3 regions of the Martinezella sp. CNPSo 3795 genome follow, and region 1 is predicted to be linked to each of the others. Evidence: riboswitches for the same ligand, from Rfam matches in the RefSeq annotation. Region 1 holds a riboswitch; each other region holds the start of a gene.
The links. A riboswitch is a leader RNA that binds a small molecule or an ion and turns the genes downstream of it on or off. The one in region 1 is predicted to bind FMN.
Positions count from the first base shown of each region.

Region 1 (9,530 bases):
CGAAGCCGCAGGCAACATGCCGCTCCAGTTTCATGTCACGACCGACCTGGCGCCCTTTGCCGACAGCTTCGACGTGGCTTTCAGCTATGAGGTGATCTATCTGCTGCCGCAGTTGCGAGAGCATGCCGAGGGAATGTTCCAGGCCATGCGCAATGGGGGCGTCTATTACGCGGTGACCGGGTGCCACAATGAAATGCCGCTTTGGCCGAAGTGGCTCGAGCTGATCGGCAACAACAGCAACGCGCCCATGCAGGATCGTTCGCCACAGGATTATATCGAAGCCTTCACGGCGGCCGGCTTCGATGTTTCGGTCAGGCGTTTCGGCTATGATGGTTTTGTGCGTGCCACCAAGGATCGGAAATATTATCCGAGCATTCTCGATGCGTTGAGCTATCCAGCCGAATACAAGCTGCTGTTCCGGCTGGAGAAGCGTATCTGATATGGAGACGATCGACCGAAAGGGCGGCAGCGCGCTCTGGCATCAGATCGGCGAGATCCTGGCGGCCGATATTGCCGCCGGGACTTTCGCGCCCGGAGAGAAATTGCCGACCGAGCCCGAGCTGATGCGGCGGTTCGGCGTCAGCCGTTTCACCGTGCGGCAGGCGCTGGGGCACTTGGAGCAGCGTGGATTGGTCCGCGCCGAACAGGGGCGGGGAACCTTCGTTCATAGGGGCGTGCTCGACTATACGCTGTCGAAACGCACCCGCTTCCACAAAAATCTGATCGAGCAAGGTTTCGAACCGGGCGGCGAGCTGCTCGTTCACGAGATCGTGCCGGCGACCGAACGCGTCGCGGCCCATTTAAAGATCGCAATCGGCGCGTCGGTCATCCATCGTCGCGGTGTCATGACGGCCGACGGTATTCCAGTGGAATTGGGGGATTCCTATTATCCGGCCGAACGTTTTCCCGATTTCGATCAGGCTAGATTGAGGCATCCGACAATCTCGGCAGCGCTCGCCAGCTATGGCGTCACCGACTATGAGCGCTTGTCGACGGAGATCGAGGCGCGCATGCCGACGGCCGACGAGGCGCGGATCCTGCGCCAGCCGAAATCCGCGCCGTTGCTGGTGACGCGCAAGGTGGATGCGGATACCGACGGAGTGCCGATCACCTATTCGGAATCGGTCTGGCCGGCCGAGCGCACTACATTCAATCTCGATCTGCGGTGAGAGCGCCGGAGAGCCCTTGAGGCTCTTCGCGAGCTTGAACTAGCGGTGGGAGAGGATATTGACCACCTTGCCGAAGGGGTCGCGGACGTAGAAGCGGCGGACACCCCACGGCTCGTCCGTCAGGTCATACAATATGCCGAAGCCCATGGAGGTGGCGCGCTGATAAAGCGTATCGACATCGTCGACTTCGATGGAAAGGTCGGGGACGAGCGTTCCCGAACCGCCCTCGCTGGCGACGCTGATCTGCGGCACTGTTGCCGCTTCAGAGGCGAAGGTCAGGATCCAGCCGTGATCCATGACGATGTCGAGGCCGAGCAGGTCGTGGTAGAAAAGACGGGCCGTGGCGGGATCGGCGGCGGACAGGTTCGGGATGATGCGTAGGACGGTCACTGACGTTTCTCCCTTGTGATGTGGAGGCGAGCTCTAGCCGCGCCTCCACGATGCTGGTTCAGACCGTGACGGCCGGCAGCAACTTGGCGCGCTCCGCCAGGATGTGGCGGCAGGCGCTGGCGACTTCCCGGCCCTTGATGATGAAATGTTCCTTGAAGAACTGGATGTGGGCTTCCGACTCCTGGAAGTGATGCGGGGTCAGGACTGCCGACAGGATCGGCACGCCGGTGTCCAGCTGGACGCGCATCATAGCATCAAGAACCGTATTGGCGACAAATTCATGGCGATAGATGCCACCGTCGACAACGAAAGCGGTGGCAACGATTGCGGAATAACGGCCGTTGCGGGCGAGCGTCTGAGCATGCAGCGGAATTTCCAAGGCGCCGGGCACGTCGAAGATATCGATCGGCGATGCACCTTCCGTCGTCTGCCATTCGGCAACGAAGGAGTCGACCGAGCGATCGACGATATCGGCATGCCAGCGAGCCCGAATGATCGCGACGCGGCTCGGCTGGGTAGAAATCGAAATGGTCATGAATTTTGCCTTTCAAGGGTTGTTGTCAAATATCCCTTGGGCGAACACGCAACATCGCGGCATCCCTCGCGCGGAGGAGGTGCGATCCTGCTTGCTCTCTTCCATCCGGACTATACCGTCGGCTCCGGCATCTCACCGGATCTGCTGACCCTTCCGAAAGCTCGGAAGGCGCTCGCGGGCTCGAGGAAACTCCCCATACCGCCGGTGGGGAATTGCACCCCGCCCTGAGAACGTCCGGACTATAAATGCTTTCTCTCATGAAAATCAAAGAAAAACGCCGGGCTTCTGACCCGGCGTCCGCGAATAATTTTCCAAAATGACCCTGCGACGCAGGGTGCTTTCTCAATCCTGAATCACGAGCAGATCGGAGGAGGCGAAGCGCAGCGTCACCTTCTCGCCGACGCTCGGAGGCATCATCCCGGGGCTGTTGAACATGTCGAAGGAAATCGTGTTGCCAGCAACGTTCATGCGGGTGCGAATGACCGAACCCAGGAAGTGTGCCGAAGAGACTTCGCCCGTGAGAGCGGTATCGCCTTTGGCTGATTCCGCCAGCGAACCGGCTTCCGGACGCAGGGCAAGCGATACGGTATCGCCTGGCTTGTAGGCCGTCACCGACTGCTTCAGGGTCACGCCCTGATCGCCGATCATGATGCGGTTGCTATCGGGATCGACGACCTTGCCTTCGATCAGGTTCAGCGTACCGACGAAGGAAGCGACGAAGCGGGTTGCCGGCGTGTTGTAAATCTCGAAAGGCGTGCCGATCTGATCGGCGCGACCGGCATTCATGACGACGATGCGATCCGAGATCGACAGGGCTTCTTCCTGGTCGTGGGTCACGAAAACGGTGGTGATGCCGAGCTGCTGCTGGATGGCGCGGATTTCTTCGCGCAGCGAGATGCGGATCTTCGCGTCGAGCGCCGAAAGCGGCTCGTCGAGCAGCAGCACCTGCGGCTTGACGGCGATAGCGCGGGCGAGCGCCACGCGCTGCTGCTGGCCGCCGGACATCTGATAGGGATAGCGGCCGGCGAGATGATCGAGCTTGATGAGAGCCAGCATCTCCTTGACGCGCTTATCGATGTCGGGCTTTGCCATGCCGGCCACCTTGAGGCCGAAAGCGACGTTGTCGTGCACCGTCATGTTCGGGAACAGCGCGTAGGCCTGGAACACCATGCCGATATTCCGCTGGTTCGGTTTTAACGCCCGCTGATCCTTGCCGTTGATCGACAGGGTGCCGGCGGTCGGCGTTTCGAAACCGGCGATCATGCGCAGCACGGTCGTCTTGCCGCAGCCCGATGGTCCAAGGAAGGAGATGAATTCTCCCTTCTCGATTTGCATATTGAAATCGTGAACGACCTGAACTTCGCCGAATGATTTCTTGATGTGGGTGAGTTCGAGAAAAGCCATGGTGAGAAGCCTTACGCCTTAACCGGAGCCAGTTTTGAGAAGCGGGAAACGAGCTGCAGCAGACCCATGCTAAGCCAGGTGACAGCAAGCGCAATGATGGCGAGCGCCGAGGATTGATAAGCCTGGTTGGCGCCGACGAGCTGCATGTAAGGGCCGAAAGCCGGACGATTGAGCAGCGAGGCCATCGTGAATTCGCCCATGACGATCGCCAGCGTGATGAATGCGCCGGAGAGGACGCCGCTCATGACATTGGGGAAAATGCAGCGGAGCATGATGGTTGTCCACTTCGCGCCAAGGCTTTCTGCGGCTTCCGTCAGGGTGCCGACATCGATCGTGCGCATCGCCGTGTCGACTGAACGATACATATAGGGGAGCGCCAAGACAATATAGGAGCAGACAAGAAGGAAGTTCGTCGTCTGCTCGAAGCCTGTCAAAGGCAGGATCGATGACGAATTGTAGAGGCGCAGATAGCCGAAGACGATGACGATGGCGGGGATGACCAGCGGCATCAGCGTGATGAACTCGACGATCGGGCGTATTTGGGGCAAACGGAGGCGCACCCAATAAGCCGTAGGCACCACGATCAACATGCCGAAGATGATGGTCAGCAAGGCCATGAGCATCGAATAGCCGAACGCATACAGGAAGTGAGCGTCCGAAACGACTGATGCATAGGCGTCAAAACTATAGGCGTCGCGACGCATGCGCAGTGAGAATTCCAGCGTACCGATGAGCGGAACGATGAAATAGATAGCGCCGATGACAACAGCGATCCAGGCAAAGAATTTTTGCAGCTTCATTTCTGCCACCGTTCCGCGCGAATACGCATGATGATGTAGATCACATTGGAAATGCCAGTGATGACGATCATGCCGAGCGCCATTGCATAGCCGAGATTGGCGTTGTGCAGCACGTCGCCGCGGATTTGCGCGTAGAGCTGGATCGGGATGATGTTCAGCGAGCTGCCCGTCAGCGCGATGGCCGTTGCGATGGCGCCGAAGGCGTTGGCAAACAGCAGCAGCGTCGTGCCAAGCAGGCTCGGCCAGAGAATGGGGAGCGCCACCATGAGCCAATATTGTCTCGTGGTCGCCCCGAGGATGGATGCGGCTTCACGCCATTCCTTTTTCATGCCGTCCAGCGCCGGCGTGATAATCAGCACCATCAGCGGAATCTGGAAGTACATATAGGTGATGGTCAAGCCGACGAAGCTGTAGAGATTGAAGCCTGTGGAATAGAGATTGAAACCCAACCAATCCCTCATCAGCAGCGTGACGAGGCCCAGGCGACCGATCGTGGCGATGAACGCAAAAGCCAGTGGTACGCCGGCGAAATTTGAGGCGACACCGGAAAAGGTAAGGAAGGCATGGCGCACCCAGGCCGGAAGTCCGCCCATGACCAGCGCCCAGGCCAGATAAAAGCCGATCAACGCGCCGCCGAGCGCCGAGGCGACCGAAACCCTGATGCTGATCCAATAGGAGTCCAAGATGGATTTCGTGAACAGATCGCCGATGTTCTTCAGCGTCAGGCCGCCGTCCGGCGTCAGAAAAGCGCCAGCGATCAGATAGATTGTCGGCAAAATCAGAAACAGCAGCGCGAAGATCAGGAAGGGCGCTATGCCCAGCCAGTCAACGACCACGCGTTTGTTGATCAAGGGCGTGGTGCTGATGGTCGATGTTGTCACGGTGCTCATGATTGGCCCAATCCGCGGCGTCAAAAAACGGAAAACCTCCCCGCCGAAGCGGGGAGGCCAAGTCAGTTGTGATTACTGCACGTTCGAACCGACGACGGAATCCCACTTCGTGGTGATGGCGGTCTTGCCGGCATCCTGTTCTTCTAGCGTCGGGAAGACGGCCTTTTCATAGGCGGCAGCCGGCGGCAGCTTGTCGAGAAGTTCCTGCGGAACCTTCTTATTCTTCGCCAGGTCGTTGAAGCGGATCGGGTGGCAATAGCCCTTCAGCCAGCCGATCTGGCCTTCGTCGGAATAGAGGAATTCCATCCAGAGCTTGGCAGCGTTCGGATGCGGAGCGAAAGCCGAGATCGCCTGGACGTAGACACCAGCGATAACGCCGGAAGCCGGAACAGTGACGTCGACCGGCGGGTTGCCGTTCAGGCTGTCGCGCCAGGAGAGACCGTTGTAGTCCCAGGCGACGACGATCGGGGTTGCACCCTGAGCCAGCGAGGCGGACTTGCCGATGACCGGAACGAAGTTGCCGGCCTTGTTGAGCTTCGCGAAGTAATCGAGACCGGCGGCGCCGATCTTGGCGGCGTCCTTTTCGCCGGCTGCGAGGCCGGCGGCGTAGACGGCCTGAACTGCCTGGTTCGACGTGCGCGGGTCACCAGCGAGCGAAACGGTGTTGGCATATTCCGGCTTCAGGAGGTCAGCCCAGTCCTTCGGCGGGTTCTTCACGACGTCCTTATTGGTGACGAAAGAGAGAACACCGTAGTAGTCGCCGTACCAGTAGCCTTCGGCATCCTTGGCGCTGTCCGGAATGGAATCCCAGGTGGAAACCTTGTACGGCTGCAGCAGGCCTTCCTTCTTGGCCGTCGGGCCGAAAGAGAGACCGACGTCGATCACGTCGGGAGCCTGCGGGCCGGTGTTGCCCTTGTTGGCGCGGATTGCCTCGACTTCATCGCCCGAACCGGCATCCGGATTCAGTTCGTTGACTTCGATGCCGTATTTCGCCTTGAACGCAGCGATCAGGTCGCCATAACCGCACCAGTTGTGGGGCAGGGCGATCGTGGTCAGCGTGCCTTCCTTCTTAGCGGCAGCGATGAGATCGGCGCTCGGTTCTGCGGCCGCGATAGCCGTCGAAGCGACGAGCATCGCCGTAGAAATTGTCAGAAGACGATGAATTTTCGAGATCACTGCATTTCCTCCTTTTGGGTTTTCAGTGTCTGGCGTTGCTGTTAATGACGTTACATGAAGGTTGTGTGACGACTTCAAAGTGTTGCGTTTGCTGAAAACGCAGTCGATTTTTGCTTCTAATCGACAAGTATGACAGTCGCTGTATTTCACACCCTTCACGGACCGTTATTTTCTGTTTTCATTCCCCTTCAACTTAGCTTGCGAAACAGCTTGGTTTGCTCGAAAAGACCTTCCAGTGTCTTCATACGCTCGCTTGTCTCGTCCCATGTCGAGCTTTGTACAGCTTCGATCAGGGCTTCGACGATGAAGAGGGTGACAACCGATGAATCCCAGGCGGACGGCGCCTCGATCTGCACGCGGAACGTGTATTTCGCATGCTTGGCGGCGGGCGTTGCCCACTGGTCGGTGAAGACGATGATTTCCGCGCCACGCCGGCGGGCGGCGGCGGCCAGATTGACCATTTCCTGCTCGTAACGCCTGATATCGAATATGACGAGCAGATCGCCCGGATTCATGTTCAGGACATATTGCGGCCAGGTGCTGGAATTGGAGGAGAGCAGCGTCGTGTTGGGGCGGATGACCTGCATATGGGTGAAGAAATACTCGGCAAGCGCCCCTGTAATGCGCCCGCCCACGAAATAAAGGCCGCGTTTTCTTTCCGACAGCAGCGCGGCAACGCCATCGAAGGTCGCCACGTCGATATCCGACAGGGTCTGTCGCAGGTTGCCCATGATGGCGTCGGCGAAACGATTGAGGATATGCGTGCCTGGCGCGTTGGATGCCCAGCGATCGTGCTTCGTCAGGGGGTTGGAGATCGTTGCCTCGACTTCTTGATGAAGATGGGCCTGGAAGTCCGGATAGCCTTTGTATCCGAGTTTCTGCACCATGCGTGCGACTGTCGGGGTCGAAACCCGCGCATTCTCGGCGACGGTGGTAATGCTGCCCAACCCGGAAACGGGATAATTGTCGAGCAGGCTCTTGGCGAGCTGCTTTTCGGCGCGCGTCAGCGTGTCAAAGCGCGCATTGATTACGTCTGAAACTGTTTTCGACGCATTGTTCACTCGATTTTAGCTCCCCGGAACGGTCTGATGCCGCTTTCCTTGCAGGATATAACAACGCTGTCACATTTCGAGTCAATGTCACAAATGAAGAAATAATTTCAGTTTCCAGTTGACAGCGGCGAAAACCTGAAGAATTCTTTTCTTATAAACATTTTGTTAATCGGCAATGGGGCGTCTCCGATGCTCGCGCAGCAAGGTATTTTGACGAAGGCAGACGGCGATTGCGTTGCGGTCGAAAGACCGGACGGAAGCAGTGCGGTTTTGCTCGTCTGTGAGCATGCCTCCCGCGCGCTTCCAGAACGGTTCGGCGACCTCGGGCTTTCCGTTGAGGCGCTTTCCAGCCATATCGCGTGGGATCCGGGCGCACTCGCGGTTGCAAGGGGAATTTCCGCCGGCTTGAATGCCACCTTGGTTTTTCAGCGCTTCTCCCGGCTGATCTATGATTGCAACAGGCCCCCCGAAAGCGCCGGTGCCATGCCGGAGACGAGCGAGATCTATACGATCCCTGGAAATCAGCACTTGGGCGAGGCGGATAGAAAAGCGCGTACGGAAGGGCTCTACATCCCGTTTCACGATCGCATTCGGGCGCTCTTGAAGGAGCGGGCGGCGCGCGGACAAAAAACCGTGATCGTGACAATCCATAGCTTCACGCCGGTCTATAATGGCAAGCCGCGGGCAGTGGAGCTTGGCATTCTGCATGATGAAGACCGTTGGCTGGCCGATCGCATGCTTGATGCAGCAGCTGAGGCACCGCTCTATCAGACAGAGCGCAATCAGCCTTACGGTCCTCAAGACGGTGTCACCCATACGTTGAAGCTGCATGGGCTCGCCAATGGTCTGCATAACGTAATGATCGAGGTCCGCAACGACCTCATTCGAGATGACGTCGGTCAAGGGGTCATGGCCGATTATCTGACGGGGCTTCTCCAGAGCAGTCTGGAAGCCTGAGCATAAAAGAAAAAGACCCCGGGGAGCAGTTCAACTGCGATCGGGCCGCATGGCGAAATGTCAGCGGTCAATGTGACACATGGTTCTCCGCAATCCCGCGGACGACCGGGCTTTAGGGGGAATGGCATGGCTGATTATACAGAGTCAGACAAGAAGCAGGATGTCCAGATCCTGCACTCCATGGGCTACGCTCAGGAGTTGGAACGGCGGATGAGTTCATTCTCGAATTTCGCCGTGTCCTTCTCGATCATCTGCATTCTATCCGGCGGCATCAATTCGCTGGCTCAAGCGACATCGGGTGCGGGCGGTGCCGCTATTGGTATCGGCTGGCCTGTCGGCTGCTTCATATCGCTCGTCTTCGCTGTGGCGATGGCCCAGATCAGTTCGGCCTATCCGACGGCCGGCGGTCTCTACCACTGGGGCTCGATCCTCGGCAATCGCTTCACCGGCTGGCTGACGGCCTGGTTCAACCTGCTCGGCCTCGTCACCGTCCTCGGCGCCATCAATGTCGGCACCTATTACTTCTTCGTCGGCGCATTCGGCGGCTACTTCAACATGACCGACACCACGCTGGTGCGCATCGTGTTCCTGGTGGTCATCACAGGTCTGCAGGCGCTGGTCAATCACATGGGTATCGGCTTGACGGCGAAGCTGACCGACTTCTCCGGTTATCTGATCTTCGCAACCTCGATCCTTCTGGCGGCTGTTTGCCTGATCGCTGCGCCGTCCTATGATTTTGCGCGGCTTTTCACCTTCACCAACTATTCCGGTCTGGCGACGATTGCTGCCGACGGCTCGGCAACCGGTGCCCCGGTCTGGCCGCAGGTTTCGACTTTCTGGGTCTTCGCGCTCGGCCTTCTGCTGCCGATCTACACGATCACCGGTTATGATGCCTCGGCCCATACGTCGGAAGAGACAGTGAAAGCCGCCCATTCCGTTCCGCGCGGCATGGTGTCGTCGGTTCTGTGGTCGGCGCTCTTCGGCTACATCATGCTTTGCTCGTTTGTGCTGATGCTGCCGAATATGGACGATGCCGCCAAGCAGGGCTGGAACGTGTTCTTCTGGGCAATGGACGCACAGGTCAATCCCATCGTGAAGGACATTCTCTATCTGCTGATCTTCATCAGCCAGTGGCTGTGCGGTCTCGCAACGGTAAC
Region 1 covers NZ_JBXSOQ010000004.1:22,467-31,996, forward strand. The annotation lists gene AC13QY_RS13490 (class I SAM-dependent methyltransferase) at 1-439, shown strand, start outside; gene phnF (phosphonate metabolism transcriptional regulator PhnF) at 441-1,169, shown strand; gene AC13QY_RS13500 (VOC family protein) at 1,209-1,559, opposite strand; gene AC13QY_RS13505 (6,7-dimethyl-8-ribityllumazine synthase) at 1,618-2,094, opposite strand; FMN riboswitch at 2,184-2,330, opposite strand; gene AC13QY_RS13510 (ABC transporter ATP-binding protein) at 2,437-3,498, opposite strand; gene AC13QY_RS13515 (ABC transporter permease) at 3,510-4,298, opposite strand; gene AC13QY_RS13520 (ABC transporter permease) at 4,295-5,188, opposite strand; gene AC13QY_RS13525 (ABC transporter substrate-binding protein) at 5,261-6,364, opposite strand; gene AC13QY_RS13530 (MurR/RpiR family transcriptional regulator) at 6,553-7,425, opposite strand; gene AC13QY_RS13535 (N-formylglutamate amidohydrolase) at 7,606-8,373, shown strand; gene AC13QY_RS13540 (amino acid permease) at 8,500-9,530, shown strand, end outside.

Region 2 (9,530 bases), on a different contig from region 1:
CGTTGAATATTCCACGTGACTTAGATCGTCCCACTGCAAAGAGCAGGTGGAGGAGTTCAAATGAAAAAAATCGGTAATTCTCATTTCGCGTCTTTCATTGGCGCTGGTGCGTTTTCGCGTCGTAAGATCTTGACTATGGCGGGCTCTGCTGCCCTGGCCATTACGATGCATTCCGCGGTAATGGCGGGCGGTCTGGACAAAAACGACATCCAGCTTGTCACCGTCATCCAGACGAATACTAATCCTTATATGCTCCAGTGGGCCGCGGGCTCGCAAGCGTTCGCTGACTCGGTCGGCCTTCCGCTAAAGACGATCGTGTCGAACGGCGATTCCCAGCAGCAGTTGGCGCAGATCCAAGCGACGATCGCCGCGGGCAAGAAGGTCGTCGTGACCATCAACCCGATCAATAGTGCGGACGTCCCGGCAATCGTCAAGGCGGTCACGCGTTCTGGCGGCTTCATAACGACCCAGTGGAATAAGCCGGAAGGCTATAATCCATGGGATGTTTCGCCGAACTATGTCGCCCATCTCACATATGACGGCTACTCGGCTGGCAAGTGGACTGGCAAGGCACTCTTCACGGCAATGGGCGGCAAGGGTGGCATCATCGCCTTCAAGGGCGTCCTTGACAGCCCGCCCTCCAAGCAGCGTTACGATGGCATGAATGAGGCTCTGAAGGATTTCACGGGCGTCAAGATCCTCGACACGCAGGCGGCTGGCTGGGATCGCCAGAAGGCCTATGACATCACCAAAACCTTGCTGACCAAGTACGGTGACGAGATCAAGGGTGTATGGGCCGCCAGCGACTCCATGACTCTCGGCGCCTACGCTGCTTTCCAGGACGCAGGCCGACTCGGGGATGTGAAGTTCTCGGGCAATGACAACACTGAGGAAGCTCTAAAGCTGATCGACAGCGGCCCGAACTTTGTCGATACATATTCCTCCGACGGCTACTACAACGGCGCTCTGGGCCTTGCGATGGCCTACGAGGCTGCGATCGGCAAGCTGGACGTGTCGAAGCTGACCAATGATCAACGCGCGGGCAACTACTCGCAGTTCGGCGTCGACAAGACGAATGTCAAGCAGCAGCTCAAGGCGCCGACTGGAGAGGAGATCATGGCAGAGATCAACAAGGGCCTATTCGCCCGCTTCGTTGGACCTGAGCTGAAGTAATCCTCAACGCGGATTGAAGAAAGGCGAGAGAGTCATGTCACGCTCCGATAATCTCATATCCAATGGCCACGGTGCTCTGGTGTCCGCCGGATCCAAGCACAGCTTGAGGAAAGCGAGGAAGGAATGGCTGGGCCCTCTCGTCGCTCTCGCGGTTGTGATCGTCATCCTGTCGGTTCTAAGGCCATCCACCTTCCTTACGTGGGAGAACTTCCGGGCCATCACCGACCAGGCTTCGATCCCGCTCATTCTCGCGATGGGAGCGTCATTCGTCATTCTGATGGGATGCATCGACCTCTCGATCGAAGGAGTGATGGCAACCGCTGCCCTGATTTTCGTTCTTCTTTCGGGTAATAGCGTCAACTCGCTGGATCTCGGAATAGGAGCGCCATTGATCGCGCTTCTCGCGGGAACCGTGATGGGGCTGCTTACTGGCCTCATTCACACCGTGTTCCGTGTCCCGTCATTCATGGTGTCTCTAGGAACCTGGTTCATCGGCCTTGGTATCGCGACCGTCCTTTTCGGCGACTCCGTTCCACAGCTATCCGGCGACCTGACGCGCTCCTGGGCGAGCGCTTCGCCGCTCGGCGTGTCAAACGCTTTTGTTGTCGCCGTGGTTTTTGTGCTAGTCGCCAAGTTCGTTAGCGACAACACGTCGATGGGACGCTTCACCTATGCGATCGGCGCCGATGAAAGCATCGCGTCGCTGAATGCGGTCCCGGTCAACCGATACAAGGTCTACGTCTTTGCACTCGCGGGCTTCTGCAGCGCCCTGGCGGGCGTGATCGGCAGCAGCCGACTTGGCGTCGGCGTCGTCGACCTCGGCAGTGGCCAGCTCTTCCAGACGATCGCCGCTGTCGTCATCGGCGGGACTTTGCTTTCCGGAGGCAAGGGTGGTGTCATCAACTCTATCTGCGGGGTACTGCTCGTGGTCGTAATCAACAATGGCCTCATCCTCATGGGAGTGAGCCCTGTCTTCCAGCGTGCGGTCTCGGGCCTCGTCATCGTAGTCGCCGTGGTCGCCACCGCATTCAACCAGCGTTCGCGTCTGCGGATCGTCAAGTAGGAGATCGGCCATGCAGGGGACAGTTCCATTCTCTCTTCGCAACGTGTCGAAGAGCTTCGGCCCGGTGAGGGCGCTGAACAATGTCAGCCTCAGCATCAGAGCCAATGAAGTGGTCGGCCTGATTGGTGAGAACGGCGCGGGGAAGTCTAGCCTGCTCAAGGTTCTTTCTGGCACCTACCAGCCGGACACAGGTGATATTCTCGTCGGCGGACAGAAGCGGACATTCACCAACCCTGCTGCCGCGGCCTCCGCGGGCATTGGCGTCGTCCATCAGGAGCAGTCTCTCGTCACCAACCTTTCGGTCGCGGAAAACATCCTGATATCGACCCGCGCAACAATGTCAGGCAACAAAGACGGCAAGGTTCGCTTCGGCATCTACAACTGGCGCAAGATCAACGACGACGCCGCGGAAATCCTGGAGCGCATCGGCTCGACAATTGACCCGAAATCGAAGGTGGAAGACCTGTCTTTTGCCGATCGGCAGATGGTCGAAATCGCCAAGGCCCTTCAGATTACTAGGCAGCCGGGCGTGCAACCGATCATTGTCCTCGACGAGCCGACGTCTGTTCTTGAAGACAACGATATCCAGCAGCTCGAGCACGAAGTCAGGCGTCTGAAGGAAATCGGGTCCGTTATCTTCGTGTCCCATCGCCTCGACGAGGTGATGAAGTTCTGCGACCGGATCTGTGTGATGCGGAATGGCGAAGTGGTCGGCGAGCGTTTAACAAGTGAGGTGAACGAAGACGAGTTGTTCCGGCTGATGACGGGGCGACACGCTGAGACGACTTCGCGCGAGCGCAAGAAATCGTTTAGCGACAGCGCGGTGGTCCTCGATCTCGAACGCCTTGAGGCAAAGGGTAAGTTCTCCGGGATCTCTTTGAAGGTCCGAAGCGGAGAGATCCATGCTCTCGTGGGTACGAACCATTCTGGTCGCGAAGAAGTCTGCCGAGCAGTCTTCGGCGCCGAAGAGTTCGATGCCGGAACCGTCCGATACAACGGAAAGGTCGTTTCGCGACCAAGCTTGCGGGGAAGTGCCTATGGCGGGATCGCTTATCTCCCCTCCGAGCGAAAGGTCGAGAGCATGGTGGCGGGAATGACCGTTGCCGAGAACCTCCAGCTGACGCATCGGGGTGAACACGCATCCGCGATCTTCGTTAATCCGGGTGCTCGGCGTGAAAAGACCAAGGAATGGATTTCGAAGCTGAGCATCCGGCCTCCAATTCCGGACGCGGACATCGCTTCCCTCAGCGGCGGCAATCAGCAGAAGGTAGTCCTTGCGAAGTGGCTCGAGGATCCGAAGCTTTCCTTGCTCATCCTCGACCATCCTACCCGAGGCATCGATCCCGGTGCGCGCGAGGACGTCAGTAAGCAGGTTTTCGCAGCATGCGAAAAGGGCGCCGCAGTGCTGTTGATCGCTGACACGCTAGAAGAAGCGATTTCTCTGGCTGATACCATCACCGTTATGCGCGATGGTGAGATCACCGCCACGTTCGACCTCAACTCTGGTTCGATCCCGACCCATGCCGAACTTGTGGGGAAAATGATATGACAATGGAGGTTACCCAGGTGAACTCGCCCGCGGACATGTCGAAAGCCAAGATCGGCTCCGCAAATCTCAAGGCGTTCGCGCCACTCGCCGTGCTGCTGATCCTTCTTGGCATCATCTCTATCTTTCAGCCGACTTTTGTTGGCGGCGTAGGTCTTGAGATCCTCGCCTACCAGGCAATTCCGATCCTGTTGCTAGGCTTGGGCCAGTTCGGCGTAATCCAGCTCGGCCGCATCGATCTCTCGAGTGCGACTGTGGCGGTGCTCGCTTCGGTCTCGGTCGCCCAGCTCCTGGAACCGCTCGGCATGTTCGCTCCGATCGCCACGATCGGCATCGGTGCAGCAGCCGGGTTCGCCAACGGCATGGTCATCAACTACTTTCAGGTACCATCGTTCGCCGTCACGCTTGGTGCTATCGGTGTCTGGCAATCGCTTTCGCTTGTGATCGCAAAAGAGACTACTGTGTACGTCTCCGCAAATGGCGAAATCATCGACTGGCTCGACAGCTTCCAGATTGGCGGATACTCCGCTGCCGTCTTCATCGGCCTCTTGCTTGCCGTCGTGGCATGGGCTGTGATGCGCTGGACCCGTTTCGGCACCTTTGTGAAGGCAATGGGCCTCAATGAGCGGGCCTCGATCATGTCCGGAGTCCCGACCGCCGCCGTGACAGTGGCGGTGTTCACGATCTCCGGCGCGTTCGCGGCCCTCGCTGGGATCGTCCTGACTGCGCAGCAGGGAACCGCTTCCGCGTCCGGGCTCGGTGTGGGTCTGCTCCTGCCGTCCATCGCGGCGACGATCTGTGGCGGCGTGGCCCTGACTGGTGGCGTCGGTAGCGCGCTCAACGTCATCGTTGGATCCATGATCATCGCACTCATCCCGGTTGGCAGCTCTGTGGTCGGCATCGATCCGCGTTACCAGCAGATCGTATACGGCCTGGTCGTCATCCTTGCAGTGATTCTGACGATCGACCGCACCAAACTCAAATTCGTGAAATAACAAGCCTAGACGGGAGATTTCCGTGACTACTTTCGAAGAGCTTGAACCCAAGGAAGTGTTCAATCATTTCGCCGCTCTTTCTGCGATCCCGCGCGGTTCGCAAAACGAGAAGCAGGTCAGCGACTACATCGTGAATTTCGCTAGAGAGCGGTCTCTCGAAGCGTATCAGGACAAGATGTACAACGTACTTGTTAAGAAACCTGGCACTCCCGGCTATGAAAACGCGCCGGCACTCATTCTTCACGGCCACATGGACATGGTATGCGAGAAGGACCCGGGGGTCGAGCACGACTTCACGAAGGACGGCATCAAGCTGATTGTCGACGGCGACTATATCCGTGCGGACCGGACGTCCCTCGGCGCTGACAACGGCATTGGTTGCTCCTTCATCCTAGCGTTACTGGACTCCAAGGATATTCCCCATCCTCCATTGGAAGCCGTAATGACCGTCATGGAGGAGATGGGCAAGGTCGGCGCATCCGAGTTCGACGTCTCCCAGCTCGAGGGCACTCGGATGGTCGACTTCAACTGGGTGACCGACGAGCAGATCCTTGCGGGTTGCGCGGGCGACATTTCCTGCACCATCGATGTCAATGCTGAATGGGTGACCACTCCCCCGAACACGCAGGCACTCTCGCTCAGCATCGGCGGGCTGCTCGGAGGACATTGCGAATTTGACATCCACCTCGAGCGAGCCAACGGCATTGTGGTTCTGGCGCGCATCCTCAACTCACTGGCGAAGACGTACGATGTCCGGATTGGCCGCTTTGAGGGTGGGGCCCAGAACAACGTCATCCCAGCACATGGCGAACTCGTGCTCGTGGTTCAGCAAGCCGATAAAGCTGCAATTCTGGATGCTATCAAGGAGCTTGAAGCGACGCTCAAGAGCGAGTTCTTGGTCGCCGACCCGGGTCTGAAGGTCACTGTAACTGACGCAGAACTTTCATCCCGGATCTATTCGCAGACAGCAACCCGCCGTGTCGGCCGCATTGCGGCTCTTCTGCCCAATGGCGTCATCAGCATGAGCAGGTCCATCGACGGCCTCGTGGAGAGTTCAAGCAACCTCGGGACCGTGCGTGCGACCGACGACGGATTGACTTTCACCTGCACGATTACGGCGGGTGTGTCCTCGCGAAAGCACGACATCTTTGAACGCATGCGTGAGCTGGCCGAGATGGCCGGCGGCAGAACGGAGTTCAAGCAGTTCGGACTGGACGCCCCGGAGTTTCCGCCGACCCCGAATTCGAAATCTGTTCCCGCAGCCGTAGCAGCTTTCAAGACTGTCCACGGTCGCGAACCAGAAGTTCTTGTATCCTCCTGCAGCCTCGAGCTCGGCTTTTTCGTCAACCGCATCCCTGGACTGGATACGGTGGGCATTGGAACCGAACTGCAGCACCTGCACTCGACGAAGGAGCGTGTGAGCCATCCGTCGGTGGCCCGCTCGTGGAAGGTTGTCCGCGACTTCGTGGGACGCTTGAAGGACTGATTCAAGGATTCGGCCCAATGGACTGGCGAGGCTTGTTCGCCAGCCAACATTCTTCATTCTCGAAACGGGCACCGTCGAAGATAACCTGGCTACCGCCGAGTGCTTCTGCGTGTCCTCTTCCGACAATATTGATGAGGTTAGTTAGATGGAACACCGTGTCCGGCCGCTGCTCGTCGGCAATTGGAAGATGAACGGAATGATCTCGTCGCTGGACGAACTCGCTCAGACGGCATCGAGAAGTGTGGATTTGTCTCTTTTCGTCGACATGGTCATCTGCCCGCCTCTGACCTTGGTTCGCTCCGCTGTAGAGGGCGTCGCCACGTCGCTGCTCGAAATCGGCGCGCAGGACTGCAGCGACGAACAGACAGGCGCATTCACGGGAGACGTCTCCGCGGCCATGCTCGCCAATTGCGGGGCAAAGTGGGTTATCATTGGTCACTCCGAGCGACGGACACTGAGATCAGAAACCAGCGCCGTTGTGTGCCGGAAGGTCCGCCAGGCACTGTCAGCGGGGGTCACTCCGATCGTTTGTATCGGAGAGACCGAAAGTGAAATGCACGAGGGGCGTACGCTCCAAGTTCTCTCGGAGCAGTTGACAGCTTCTCTGCCTTCGGAGGCGGGGCAGGGCGACTTCGTCGTAGCGTATGAGCCAGTGTGGGCAATAGGGAGTGGCAAGACTCCGACAGTCGACGAAATTGCCGGCGTGCACCAATTTATACGGAATTGGTTGGATGCACAGTTTGCCGACCACGGCCCGAAGACGCGGTTGCTTTACGGCGGATCCGTCAAGGCGGAGAACGCCCGCGAAATCATTACCTGCGAGAATGTAAGTGGTGCTCTTGTCGGAGGTGCGAGCTTGAAAGCGGCCAGCTTCCTGGCAATCGCGGATGCCTTCTGCGTTTCCTAGTCCACATTTCCTCACGCAGCGGCCGCTGTTTCATTCGCAATTGGGAGAACGGGCGCTTGAGAACTCCGCCATTTGTCTCCTTTGCTGATATCGTTCTCAGGGCGGGAAGCGATTCCCCGCCGGCGGTATCGGGAAGATCCGGAACCCGCGAGCGCTTCCGGCAGCACCCGGGGAGGTTAGCAGATCCGATAAAATGCCGGAGACGATGGTATAATCCGGATGGAAGAGAGCACGCACAAAGGCGCTGCGCAGCTACAGCGTTCGAATGCTTGTTCGCCAAGGCTAAGTGGTGGCTCGTCATGATCCATGTACGGCGCGGTTTGGGGCTAACCCTTTAAAGGCAGAGAAATGGCATTTTCCCTAATTGAAGATGCAATCGCCGCTATCGGTCGTGGTGAGATCATCCTCGTCGCCGGCAACCGCCACAGAGAGAACGAGGGCGACCTCGTCATCGCATCGGAACTGGTCACTTCAGAAGCGATCCCATGATGAATCATGCGCGGCCTGATCTGCGTACTGAACCGCAGCGTGTTTGGCGGAGGCCATTTTGCCTAAGCTATGCGGCCACGGCTGCTTCGTCCAACGTAGTACCGCTCTTCAGCTTCGGCTGGCGGTGTATTCGCGATGGACTTCAGAAGTCGTCGGTGGTTGAACCAGTCGGCCATTCCATGGTGGCGAATTCCACCGTTTCAAAGCTCTTCCATGGTCCACGCGATTGATCGTTCATGAACACAAATTTCTCATTTCAATATTCTTCGACATTTCATGCCGCTACCAACGCATTTTGTAGTAGCTACCGGAGGACAGCTAGTATCTTCTGGGATAGGACCCCAACATGCGGATATCATCCCTCAATACTAACTGCGCAAGCTGTGATTCAGCCTCAACGTGTCCGGCGAAATCAATCACGTATTGATGGATGTCCAACCGTTCGCGCGTAGGGCGCTCGTAGATATTGAGGATGGACAGCCCGGAATTCACAAAGGTCGCAAGCTGCGAGCTGATCGACGCTTCGTCGCTACGAAGCACAATCGTCGTTCTGTCGAAGCCGGTCGGCCGGGCGATATCTTTGCCAAGAACCCACCAACGCGTAACGTTGTGGAGACCCGCTTCGATACCGGTGCGGAGTTCCTGGAGGTCGTAAAGTTTTGCGCCTAGGCCCGGCCCGAAAGCTGCAAGCTTTGGTGAATTCTCCTCGGCGATATAAGCGACAGTGCCCAGGCGGCTCTCACGCTCCACTCCCGGCATGTTCTCGTCGATCCAAGCCCTGACCTCTTCCAGAGCCACGGGATGACCGAGCACCTTTGTTATCGACGAGAAAGTGGCGTCTTTGCTCGCGATCAGGCTGTAGCTTAACAAACGGGGATATTCCGCAATAACCGTAACCGAGGGGAGAGCAAGAATTTGATCGAGATATGGAGTGGTCCCGACTAGAGAGGTCGTAACCGGTGCACAGATAGCGTCAACCATTCCCGATGCGTACGCCTCGAAGAGGCCATCCTTAAAGGGTACCAGTCCAGGGCCGTTGCTGAAGAGCTCAAGTGTCGCTTGATGTGTCCAGGTCCCCTCGGGTCCAATGAAGCCGACTTTTTTGATATCGGATGCATCAATGATCGGCGGCTGCCGGATTAACTTGTTCATTCCCATGTCCCGGTTGCGCAGCTCATACTGCGGGTGCTTCCATCGTTCGCTAAATGGATAACGGGGCATCTCGGGCGGTTCAATTCGTTTGAAAATATTTTAATGTCATGAAAATCAGGTCAGTTTCGCAGGCTAAATATAAACGAATACTCGGCTGGTGCCTGACGCAGGCTTTCACGTCCATGGATGCCGCGGCCGTCGAATAACCAAGGTATCGGATGGCTTCAGTTCGACGACCTCATCGGCATAGCGGAACGACATTTGATCTTCCAATATGTAAGTCGCCTGTATTCCAATGTGCTGATATCCGGCGACTTCATCTGTCACTGTGAGGAGGCATGGCTCCACACAGTTTCTATCGACGACATCCTGGTCGGTAGGGCGGTTCACGTCGAGAGCAGCAGAATTGTCGATTAGACAAAGCAATATTATGCGAAAGAAGCGAATGCTGCGAGGGAGTTTGTGAAGGAAGCATCCCCACCCTATGTGTTGACGCGAATTTCCGAACGTTTCGTGTGGGCTACACCGTTCTCGACGCTGGCACACGCGGGTGCGACCCTCGCTGTGCCGGTGTTTCGCGACGTCACAGGAGCCGAACGGTGACGAGCGCAGTTCCTTATCAATAGGCTTACGCCAACTCGTGCGTGAGCCCTGCGCCACGAGCCCACGCGTGAAGCAGCTGGCTCGTGGCGGTTAGCATCACAGCAGTTCACCGATTG
Region 2 covers NZ_JBXSOQ010000010.1:47,440-56,969, forward strand. The annotation lists gene AC13QY_RS24035 (sugar ABC transporter substrate-binding protein) at 136-1,173, shown strand; gene AC13QY_RS24040 (ABC transporter permease) at 1,208-2,236, shown strand; gene AC13QY_RS24045 (sugar ABC transporter ATP-binding protein) at 2,247-3,785, shown strand; gene AC13QY_RS24050 (ABC transporter permease) at 3,782-4,777, shown strand; gene pepD (beta-Ala-His dipeptidase) at 4,800-6,263, shown strand; gene tpiA (triose-phosphate isomerase) at 6,409-7,170, shown strand; FMN riboswitch at 7,259-7,405, shown strand; gene AC13QY_RS24065 (3,4-dihydroxy-2-butanone-4-phosphate synthase) at 7,519-7,659, shown strand; partial or broken gene AC13QY_RS24070 (IS3 family transposase) at 7,727-7,882, opposite strand; gene AC13QY_RS24075 (prephenate dehydratase) at 7,978-8,811, opposite strand; gene AC13QY_RS24080 (aromatic amino acid transaminase) at 9,511-9,530, opposite strand, start outside.
Region 2: it holds a riboswitch for FMN, as region 1 does, so the genes downstream of both, AC13QY_RS24065 (3,4-dihydroxy-2-butanone-4-phosphate synthase) here and AC13QY_RS13505 (6,7-dimethyl-8-ribityllumazine synthase) in region 1, are expected to answer to the same signal.

Region 3 (9,530 bases), on a different contig from region 1:
ATGATGGTGGCGATCGACGTTAATGAACAGAGCCGTCCGTCCGTGGCATGGCTGAGAAAGCTCACCGGTGCTACCGGACCGCTTGTCGGATTGCTCGCTCTTTGCGTTTTCTTGAGCCTCAGCACCGATGCGTTTCTTTCGCTCCGCAACGGCCTCAACATTCTCGATCAGATCACCGTGCTCGGAATCATGGCCGTCGGCATGACTTTCGTCATCCTGATCGGCGGCATCGACCTTTCCGTCGGTTCGGTTCTTGCGCTGTCCATGATGGTCATGGGCTGGACGGCAAATATCGCCGGCCTGCCGCTTGCCGCCGGCATCGTGGTCGCACTTGCCGCCTCCGCGGTGAGCGGACTGATCGTCGGGCTTCTCGTCACTCTTTTCAGGGTTCCGGCCTTTATCGCAACTTTGGCTATGATGTCGGCCGCGCGCGGTGTCGCGAACATGATCACGGATGGCCAGCAGATCGTCGGATTTCCCGACTGGTTCATGATGCTCGCGATCGATCGCCATTTCGGCGTGCTGACGGCAACGGTCTTCCTGATGCTGGCGGTCGTCGCCGTGGCCTGGGTGTTCCTTCACTTCCGCTCCGAGGGGCGCATGCTCTATGCCGTGGGCGGCAATCCGGAAGTGGCTCGTCTCGCCGGCATCAATGTTCAGCTAGTGACGATTGCGGTCTATGTCGCAAGCGCGGTACTTGCCGGTCTTGCCGGTATCGTATTGGCGGCTCGTCTCGATTCGGTTCAGCCATCCAGCGGCTTTGGATACGAACTCGACACGATTGCGGCCGTCGTCATTGGTGGCACTTCGCTCTCCGGTGGGTCCGGCGGTATCGGCGGCACGCTGATCGGCGTCCTGATCATCGGTGTCCTGCGCAACGGTCTCAATCTGCTCAACGTCTCGCCATTCCTGCAGCAGGTCATCATTGGCATCGTCATCGTGCTCGCGGTCGGTGCGGAAACGATCCGCAGGCGGCGGGCCTGACATTCTGGCCCGCGTCCGGCGGATCCCAGCGATTTCCCCTCCGAACGGTTTGGAGCGGATCATTTGCCCGAGGGGGAGGATATGCCCAAGGGTTCACTAAAAAAGGAGGAAATGAAATGAAACTTGCGCGCATTCTTCTGACCTCGGCCGCCGTGCTGGCGATGTCGTTGGGCTCTGTTCAGGCAAAAGACACCAAGAAGATCGGCCTGGCGGTCGCGAACCTGCAGGCAAACTTCTTCAACCAGATCAAGCAGTCCGTCGAGGATGAAGCCAAGAAGCGTGGCATTCAGGTCGTCACCGTGGATGCCAAGGGCGACGGTCCGACGCAGATCAACCAGATTCAGGATCTGCTCACCCAGAATATCGATGCCTTGATCTATATTCCGGCCGGTGCCGCTGCCGCGAGTGTTCCGGTAAAGCTCGCCAAGAATGCGGGTATTCCTGTCGTCAACGTCGACCGCAATGCCGACGGCGCGCCTGGCGACACTTTCCTTGCGACGGATTCCATCGCGTCGGCCAAGGCCGTTTGCGACTACATCCTCAAGCAGGCCGGCGGCAAGGGCAAGATGGTGATCATCCACGGCCAGAAGGGCACGACGCCTGAAGTCGACCGCAGCAAGGGTTGCGCCGAATCGCTGAAGGCAAACCCCGGCGTGAAGGTGGTTGCCGAGCAATATTCCAACATGTGGGCCCAGGACGAGGGCTTCCAGATCATGCAGAACATGCTGCAGGCAAATCCCGACGTATCGATCGTGTTTGCTCAGGCCGACGCGCTTGCCCTCGGCGCCGCGCAGGCGATCAAGGTTGCAAACCCGTCCCAGAAGATCGTTGTCGGCGGCTTCGACGGCGATACGGCGGCTCTGGAAGCGCTCAGCAAGGGTGTCTTCGATGTGACCGCGACGCAGCAGACGCAGAAGATGGGCCGCGACGCGGTCGCCAATGCCGTCAAGCTCGTCGCCGGCGAGAAGGTGCCCGCGGTGCAGCTCATGGACGCCACGCTGACGACCAAGGAAAACGTGGCCGGCTTCATCGCCAACCACCCGTAATCGTCCTGAAATCTTGAGGAGGTGTGCCGTGACTGAGCCCGTTCTTTCCCTGAGGGGCATATCCAAGCGCTACGGACCGCTTCAGGTGCTGAAGAATGTCAGCCTTGATGTCTATCCGGGTGAAGTGGTCGCGCTTCTCGGTGAAAACGGCGCCGGCAAATCGACCTTGTCGGGCATCATCGCCGGATCACGCACGCCTTCCGAGGGAACGATGACATGGCTGGGGCAGCCCTATGCGCCCGCCACGCCGCGCGAGGCGATCGACAAGGGCGTCGTCCTGATCCATCAGGAATTGCAGCTCCTGCCGCATCTTTCGATCGCCGAAAATGTCTTCATCGGGCGATGGCCGATGAAGAACGGGGCTGTCGATCGCCCTCAGATGGTCCGGCGCGCCCAGGAACAGCTCGCACGCCTGAACCTACATATTCCAGCGACACGCAAGGTCGCGGGCCTGTCGACTGCCAATCAGCAGCTCATCGAGATCGCCAAGGCGCTGGCGCTCAATGCCAAGCTGCTGATTCTCGATGAGCCGACCGCAGCGCTTGGTGGCGCGGAGACGGAAGCGCTGTTCGAGCAGGTGAGAAAGCTTCGGTCTGAAGGTGTCGGCATCATCTACATCTCCCACCGCATGGAGGAGATCAAGCAGATCACCGATCGCATCGTCGTCCTGCGCGATGGCGAGCGGGTTCAGGAGTTCGCCGACAGCGCCACACCCGTTCGTACCATCGTTGAAAGCATGGTCGGCCGTTCGCTGGACCGGATGTTCCCGGCTCTTCCCGAACCGACGGATCGCCCTGTTTTGCAGGTCAGCGGATTGAGTTCGCCTGACGGGTCCTTCCAGGACGTGACGTTCGAAGTTCGCGCCGGGGAGATCCTCGGCATTGCCGGGCTGGTCGGTGCCGGCCGCACCGAACTCGTCCGTGCCGTTTCTGGCGCTGATCCGATCATCGCCGGCTCGATCAAGCTGGAGGGTGAGGAGCTCAAGCTTCGCAATCCGGCCGATGCGATCGCCAAGGGCATCGTGATGGTGCCCGAGGATCGCAAGGAGCAGGGTCTCGTCGTTGGCCATCGCATCAGTGAAAACATCATCTATGCCAATCTCGATAAGCTCGGTGGGCGCTGGATCACATCACGTGTCAAACGTGCTTTCGCCGAAAAGGCTGTGGCGAAATTCGGCGTTAAAGGCCGGGCCGAGCAATATGCCTCGGACCTGTCGGGCGGCAACCAGCAAAAGGTAGTCATCGCAAAGTGGCTGATGCGTGACCCCAAGGTCGTCGTCCTCGATGAGCCGACCCGTGGCATCGATGTCGGCGCGCGAGCCAGCATTTACGACATCATCGTCAACCTCGCAAAGCAGGGGGTGGCCGTCATCGTCGTCAGCTCCGATCTCGAGGAGGTTCTTGGTGTCTCCAACCGGATTCTCGTGCTTGCACAGGGCAAGCAGGCAGGCATTCTCAATCGTGACGAGGCCAATGACGTCTCTGTCATGGAACTTGCGACAATCTAGACAAACAGAAAGGAAGAGCGGTGTCCGACATCACTCTGAACGCCCCGAAGCTTTTCGATCTTGAGGGACAGGTCGCGCTTGTGACCGGCGCTGGAAGCGGGATTGGGCAGCGTATCGCCATCGGTCTTGGGCAGTGCGGCGCCAACGTCGCGCTTCTGGACCGTCGATCCGACGATGGTCTCGCGAACACGGCTTCGCATATCGAAGCGGCCGGTCGCCGTTCCATCCAGATCGCGGCTGATGTCACCAGCAAATCTTCTCTTGCGGATGCGGTTGCCCGCACACAGGCGGAGCTTGGTGCCTTGACGCTTGCAGTCAATGCCGCCGGTATCGCCAATGCCAATCCCGCGGAAGAGATGGAAGAAGAACAGTACCAGACGCTGATGGACATCAACCTGAAGGGCGTTTTTCTGTCCTGCCAGGCGGAAGCACGCGCGATGCTGAAGAACGGACGCGGATCGATCGTCAATATCGCCTCCATGTCCGGCGTCATCGTCAATCGCGGCCTGAGCCAGGCTCATTACAACGCCTCCAAAGCCGGTGTGGTCCACATGTCGAAGTCGCTCGCGATGGAGTGGGTCGGTCGCGGCATCCGCGTCAACACCATCTCGCCGGGATATACGGCGACGCCGATGAACACGCGTCCGGAAATGGTTCATCAGACCAAACTTTTCGAAGAGCAGACGCCGATGCAGCGCATGGCAACGGTCGATGAGATGGTCGGCCCAGCCGTCTTCCTGCTGTCGAATGCCGCAAGCTTCGTGACGGGCGTCGATCTGCTCGTCGATGGCGGGTTTTGCTGCTGGTGATGCGATGAGGAAACTGATTGCCGGCAACTGGAAAATGAACGGTCTCGCGTCCTCCCTGGCCGAGATCGAGGCGCTGAAGGGAATAACGGACGACGCGGCGTGTGACATCGTCGTCTGCCCGCCCTTAACGCTGGTCGAGAAAGCGGTCGAACGGGTGCGACGATCAGGGATTGCCATTGGGGCACAGGATTGTCACGCGCGGACCTCAGGCGCCTATACCGGAGATGTTTCCGCCGAGATGCTCGCCGAAATCGGCGCTCGTTTCGTCATTCTGGGACATTCCGAGCGGCGCTCGGCCTATAGGGAGACGGACGGCGCAGTTGCGGCCAAGGCTGTCGCGGTCCATGAGACCAGGCTGACGAGCATCATTTGCGTCGGGGAGACACGTGCGGAACGGGACGAGGGCAGGGCGATCGAAGTGGTTCGTGCCCAGCTAGAAGCATCAATTCCCAACACCGCAACCAGTTCGAACACGGTGATCGCCTATGAACCAGTGTGGGCGATCGGAACAGGGCTAGTTCCGACCCTGGAGCAGATCGAGGAGATGCATTCGTCCATCCGTCAGGCGCTTGAAAAGCGGCTGGGAGAAGAGGGGAAGGATGTCAGGATCCTCTATGGCGGCTCGGTCAAAGCATCGAACGCAAGGGCAATCTTCGGCGTTCGCAACGTCGATGGTGCCCTGGTCGGGGGCGCATCCCTGAAGGCATCGGAGTTTGCCGGGATTATCTCGGCCGCCGTTTGAAGTCGCCAGCAACAGGCGGGCGCTCGGCCCCTTGAGCCGGCGCCTGGCGTGGCTGTCACCGCGAAAGGAATAGGAAATGCAGCGTTTCGAAAACAAGACCGTGGTCATCACCGGCGCGAGCCGCGGCATCGGGGCCGCGATCGCCAGACGGTTCGCGCGTGAGGGCGCCAATCTCGTAGTCTCGGCCAATGAGGATTCCGTCCATGCGGTCGCCGATGCGATCAAGGCTGACGGCGGGAAGGCGATTTCCTTCATCGGTGACGTGACCGACAAGGCCAGTGTGAAGGGGCTCTACGAGGCGGCTGAGGTGGCCTTCGGTGCCGTCGATGTTTCCATCCAGAATGCCGGTGTCATCACCATCGCCCGCGTCGAGGACATGACCGAGGGCGAATGGGACAAGGTCATGGCGGTCAATACCAAAGGTGTCTTCCTCTGCGCCCAGGAGGCGATTGCCCGCATGCGCAAACATGGCCGCGGCGGCCGCATCATCAATACCGCTTCCGGCCAGGCGCGGGACGGCTTCATCTACACGCCGCATTATGCGGCATCGAAGATGGGCGTCGTCGGCATTACCCAGAGCCTTGCCAAGGAAGTCGCGACCGAAGGCATCACAGTGAACGCTTTTTGCCCAGGCATCATCGAAACCGACATGTGGGCCTATAACGACCAGGCTTGGGGGAAGCTTTTGGGCAATTACGGCCCCGGCGAACTCATGAAGGAATGGGTCCAGGGCATTCCGATGAAACGGGCCGGATCGGGCGAAGATGTCGCCGGTCTCGTCACTTTCCTGGCCAGCGACGATGCGGCCTATATCACGGGCCAGACGATCAATGTCGATGGCGGTTTGATCATGTCGTAGTTCGACAACGAGGAACGGTGCGTTCATTGAGCGGATCGGATTCTCGACGTTTTGGCGATCAAAGCCTCTTGCGGAACGAGGCATTGATCCCTTATCTTTCAATTGTTCTCAGGGCGGGGTGTAATTCCCCACCGGCGGTATGGGGAGTTTCCTCGAGCCCGCGAGCGCCTTCCGAGCTTTCGGAAGGGTCAGCAGATCCGGTGAGATGCCGGAGCCGACGGTATAGTCCGGATGGAAGAGAGCAACGCAGCAGACGCCGCGTCGTGGCGGCGTTCACATGCTTGTTCGCCCAAGGGAAAATGGTGGCTTTGACCGGCCATGCACGCCGTTTCGAACGGCAACCCTTGAAAGGCAGGAAAATGGCAATTTCGAAAATTGAAGATGCGATCGCTGCGATTGCGCGGGGCGAGATCATCGTGGTTGTCGATGATCGTGACCGCGAAAACGAAGGCGATCTGGTGATCGCCGCGGAAGCGGTCACACCGCAGGCGATCGCGTTCATGATGAACCATGCCCGTGGTCTCATCTGCGTTCCGATGGAGGGCGAGAGGCTCGACGAGCTCGATATTCCGTTGATGGTGCCGCGCAACACGGAAGTCCTCAAGACCGCCTTCACCGTTTCCGTCGACTACATTCCGGAAACCACGACCGGAATATCCGCCGCCGACAGGGCGGCAACCGTTCAAGCCCTCGTCAGGGACGGATCGCGTCCTGAGGAATTTGCCCGGCCCGGTCATATCTTTCCGCTTCGCGCGCATCCAAACGGCGTCCTGTCGCGTCCTGGGCACACGGAAGCAGCCGTGGATCTGGCCCGGCTTGCCGGCCTTTCGCCGGCCGGCGTCATCTGCGAAGTGGCGAACGACGACGGCACGATGGCGCGCCTTCCAGAGCTTGAGGTCTTTGCCGAGCGGCATGGCCTCCATCTCGTGACGATCGAGGATCTGATTGCCTACAGGGCCGCAAGCGCTCCCTTCAAGGCTGCCTGATCGTTCCGATACAGCCTATTTTGATCCTGCCCGGATCGATGCTTGCGCAAGGCTCTCCTATGCTCCTTGAGGATGAAGGAGAGCCTTCTTCAGCCGATGAATATGCCCGGCGCCGATCCCGCAGCAACCACCGACCATCGTCGCGCCGGCATCGACCCATGAACAGGCGAAGCGCGAATAGGCGTCGTCATTCAGATCCTGACGGGTCGCGTGAAGGCCCTCGTTGGCGGCCGACTCGCCTTGTTCTCCCTCGAAAGCATTGGCATAGACGCCGATCCGCAGATTATTGCCGCCCTGCTTGAAAACCTCCGCTGCCGCATCGACGGCCTTTCGCATGACTTCCGGTTTGCTGCAGTTGAACAGGAGCGCTTCGGCACCGGATGATGCTGCCCACCGAGCCGCGTCCTCGACAAGTTCGCCGGAGCGGAGCTTAGGCGAGGCGCCATGCCTTTGCGCGGCGTCATCCGCAAGCGTGAAGGAGATCCAGAACGGTTTGCCGCTTTCAGCGACCGCTGTCCGAACCGCCCCTCCCTCCGCGATCAAGCTGAGGGTTTCCCCGAGCCAGACATCGACGTAAGGATCGAGGTTTTCGACCAGAACCTTGAGGTAGTCCTGAACGCGTGAGGGATCGAAATTCTGGGGTTCGTACGATCCGAAGATCGGAGGCAGGGAGCCTGCGACCAGGATTTTTCGATCCTTGCTCGCATCGGCGGCGTCGCGCGCCAGCCGTCCGGAAAGAGCGATGAGATCAGGCCCTTCCTTCCAGAACCGTTCCTCGCCAATGTGGAAGGGTACGAGCGCGTAGCTGTTGGTCGTAACGACATCCGAACCGGCAGCGATGAATTCGTCATGCACCTGCCGGACAATCTCCGGTGAATCGACCAGCGCGAGCGCCGACCATTCCGGCTGCTTCAGTTCCGCGCCGAGACGCAGCAGTTCGCGGCTCATGCCGCCGTCGAGGATCAAGGGTTTGCTCATGAATGGGATCTCCAGAATGGCTCGGATCTGCGGAGAGGTTTGATCTCTCCTTCATGCCGGGGTTAGCGCCGCACCGGCACCTGCGCTTCCAGGAACCGGAAGCTTCGCGCGATGATGGCTGTGATGACGAGATAGAAGACGGTGACGACGATCAGAGGCTCGTAGACCAGCAGGGTGTCCTGACGAACCTTGGTGGCAACGGCATAGAGGTCCATCACGGTGACGGTGAAGGCGAGTGGCGTTGCCTTCAACTGCATGACGATTTCGCCCCCGATCGTCGGCAATGCGATGCGAATGGCTCGCGGTAGCCAGATGCGCCGCGTCAGCGTCAGGGGGCGCATGCCGAATGCGCGGCCGGCTTCCAGCTCGCCTTTCGGGACGGCAAGCAATGCGCCGCGCAAAACCTCCGCCTCATAGGCCGCGTAATTCAGCGTGAAGCTGACGGCCGCGAAGAAGAAACCTTCACGTAGGATCGGCCAGAACAGGCTTTGGCGGATTCCCGGGATCATCGGCAGAAGAGAGCCGACGCCGTAGTAGAGCAGCCAGAGCTGTATCAGCAGCGGCGTGCCCCGAAAGAAGGTGCAGTAGCCACGCGCAAGGCTTCGCAGGATGGGGCCGCCGCTGACCTGGGAAAAGGCGAGGCCGATCGCGATGACGAAGCCGAAGACGACGGAAATCACAAGCAGCGACAGCGTTTGCACGGCTCCCGTCAACAGAAGCGGCCAATAGGCGGATATCCATGAGAAGGTCATGCCGGCACCCCTCAGGCAAGCTTCGGCTGGCCGCGGCGTACACGCCGCTCCAGCAGGTTGAAGAGGGCGTTCGAGACGAGCGTGAGAGCGAGATAAATGAGGGCGGAAGCCAGGAAAAAGATGAAATAGTGCTTGGTGCTAGCGCCAGCGAGCCGCGTGGCGAGAGCCAGTTCCTGGTAGCCGACGACGGCGACGAGAGCGCTGTCCTTGGTGACCGACATCCATAGATTGGCAAGACCGGGAAGGGCATTCGGCAGCAGGGCGGGTAAGATGATGCGACGGAAACGCAGGCGTGCGCCCATGCCGAATGCCTTTGCCGCCTCGATCTGGCCGACAGGGATCGCCAGGATCGCGCCGCGCAGGACTTCCGTCATATAGGCGCCCTGCACGAAGCCAAGCACGGCGACCGCGACAGCGAAGCCATTCAATTCGAATGCCGGCAGATTGAGCGCAATGAGGAGCCGATTGAGGCCGTCCATCCCTGCGTAATAGAGCCCGACGATCAGGATCAGCTCGGGGATCGCGCGGACGGCGGTCGTATAGAGTTCGAGCAGCAGCCGGAGCGGCCTGATGCCGGAGAGCTTGCCGAGCGCGCCGCCCGTACCGAGCAGAAGGCCGATCAGAAAAGCGCCGGCGGAGATGGCGACCGTGGAGGCGGCCCCGGTCAAGAGTACTCCACCCCAGCCCGGAGGATAGGGGGAGAGCAGGTCCAGAATGCCCTGAGGAGAGGTCGCCATCGTTGCGATCGTTTACTTGGCGCCGTAGATATCGAAGCTGAAATACTTCTTGGTGATCTCGTCGTATTTGCCGCTGGCGCGCACCGCGGCGATCGCTGCGTTGAGCTTAGCCTTGAGCTCGGTGTCTTCC
Region 3 covers NZ_JBXSOQ010000002.1:664,627-674,156, forward strand. The annotation lists gene AC13QY_RS07935 (ABC transporter permease) at 4-984, shown strand; gene AC13QY_RS07940 (substrate-binding domain-containing protein) at 1,101-2,030, shown strand; gene AC13QY_RS07945 (sugar ABC transporter ATP-binding protein) at 2,059-3,537, shown strand; gene AC13QY_RS07950 (SDR family oxidoreductase) at 3,558-4,346, shown strand; gene tpiA (triose-phosphate isomerase) at 4,351-5,088, shown strand; gene AC13QY_RS07960 (glucose 1-dehydrogenase) at 5,165-5,947, shown strand; FMN riboswitch at 6,048-6,194, shown strand; gene ribB (3,4-dihydroxy-2-butanone-4-phosphate synthase) at 6,307-6,933, shown strand; gene AC13QY_RS07970 (homocysteine S-methyltransferase family protein) at 6,991-7,911, opposite strand; gene AC13QY_RS07975 (ABC transporter permease) at 7,974-8,663, opposite strand; gene AC13QY_RS07980 (ABC transporter permease) at 8,675-9,400, opposite strand; gene AC13QY_RS07985 (transporter substrate-binding domain-containing protein) at 9,413-9,530, opposite strand, start outside.
Region 3: it holds a riboswitch for FMN, as region 1 does, so the genes downstream of both, ribB (3,4-dihydroxy-2-butanone-4-phosphate synthase) here and AC13QY_RS13505 (6,7-dimethyl-8-ribityllumazine synthase) in region 1, are expected to answer to the same signal.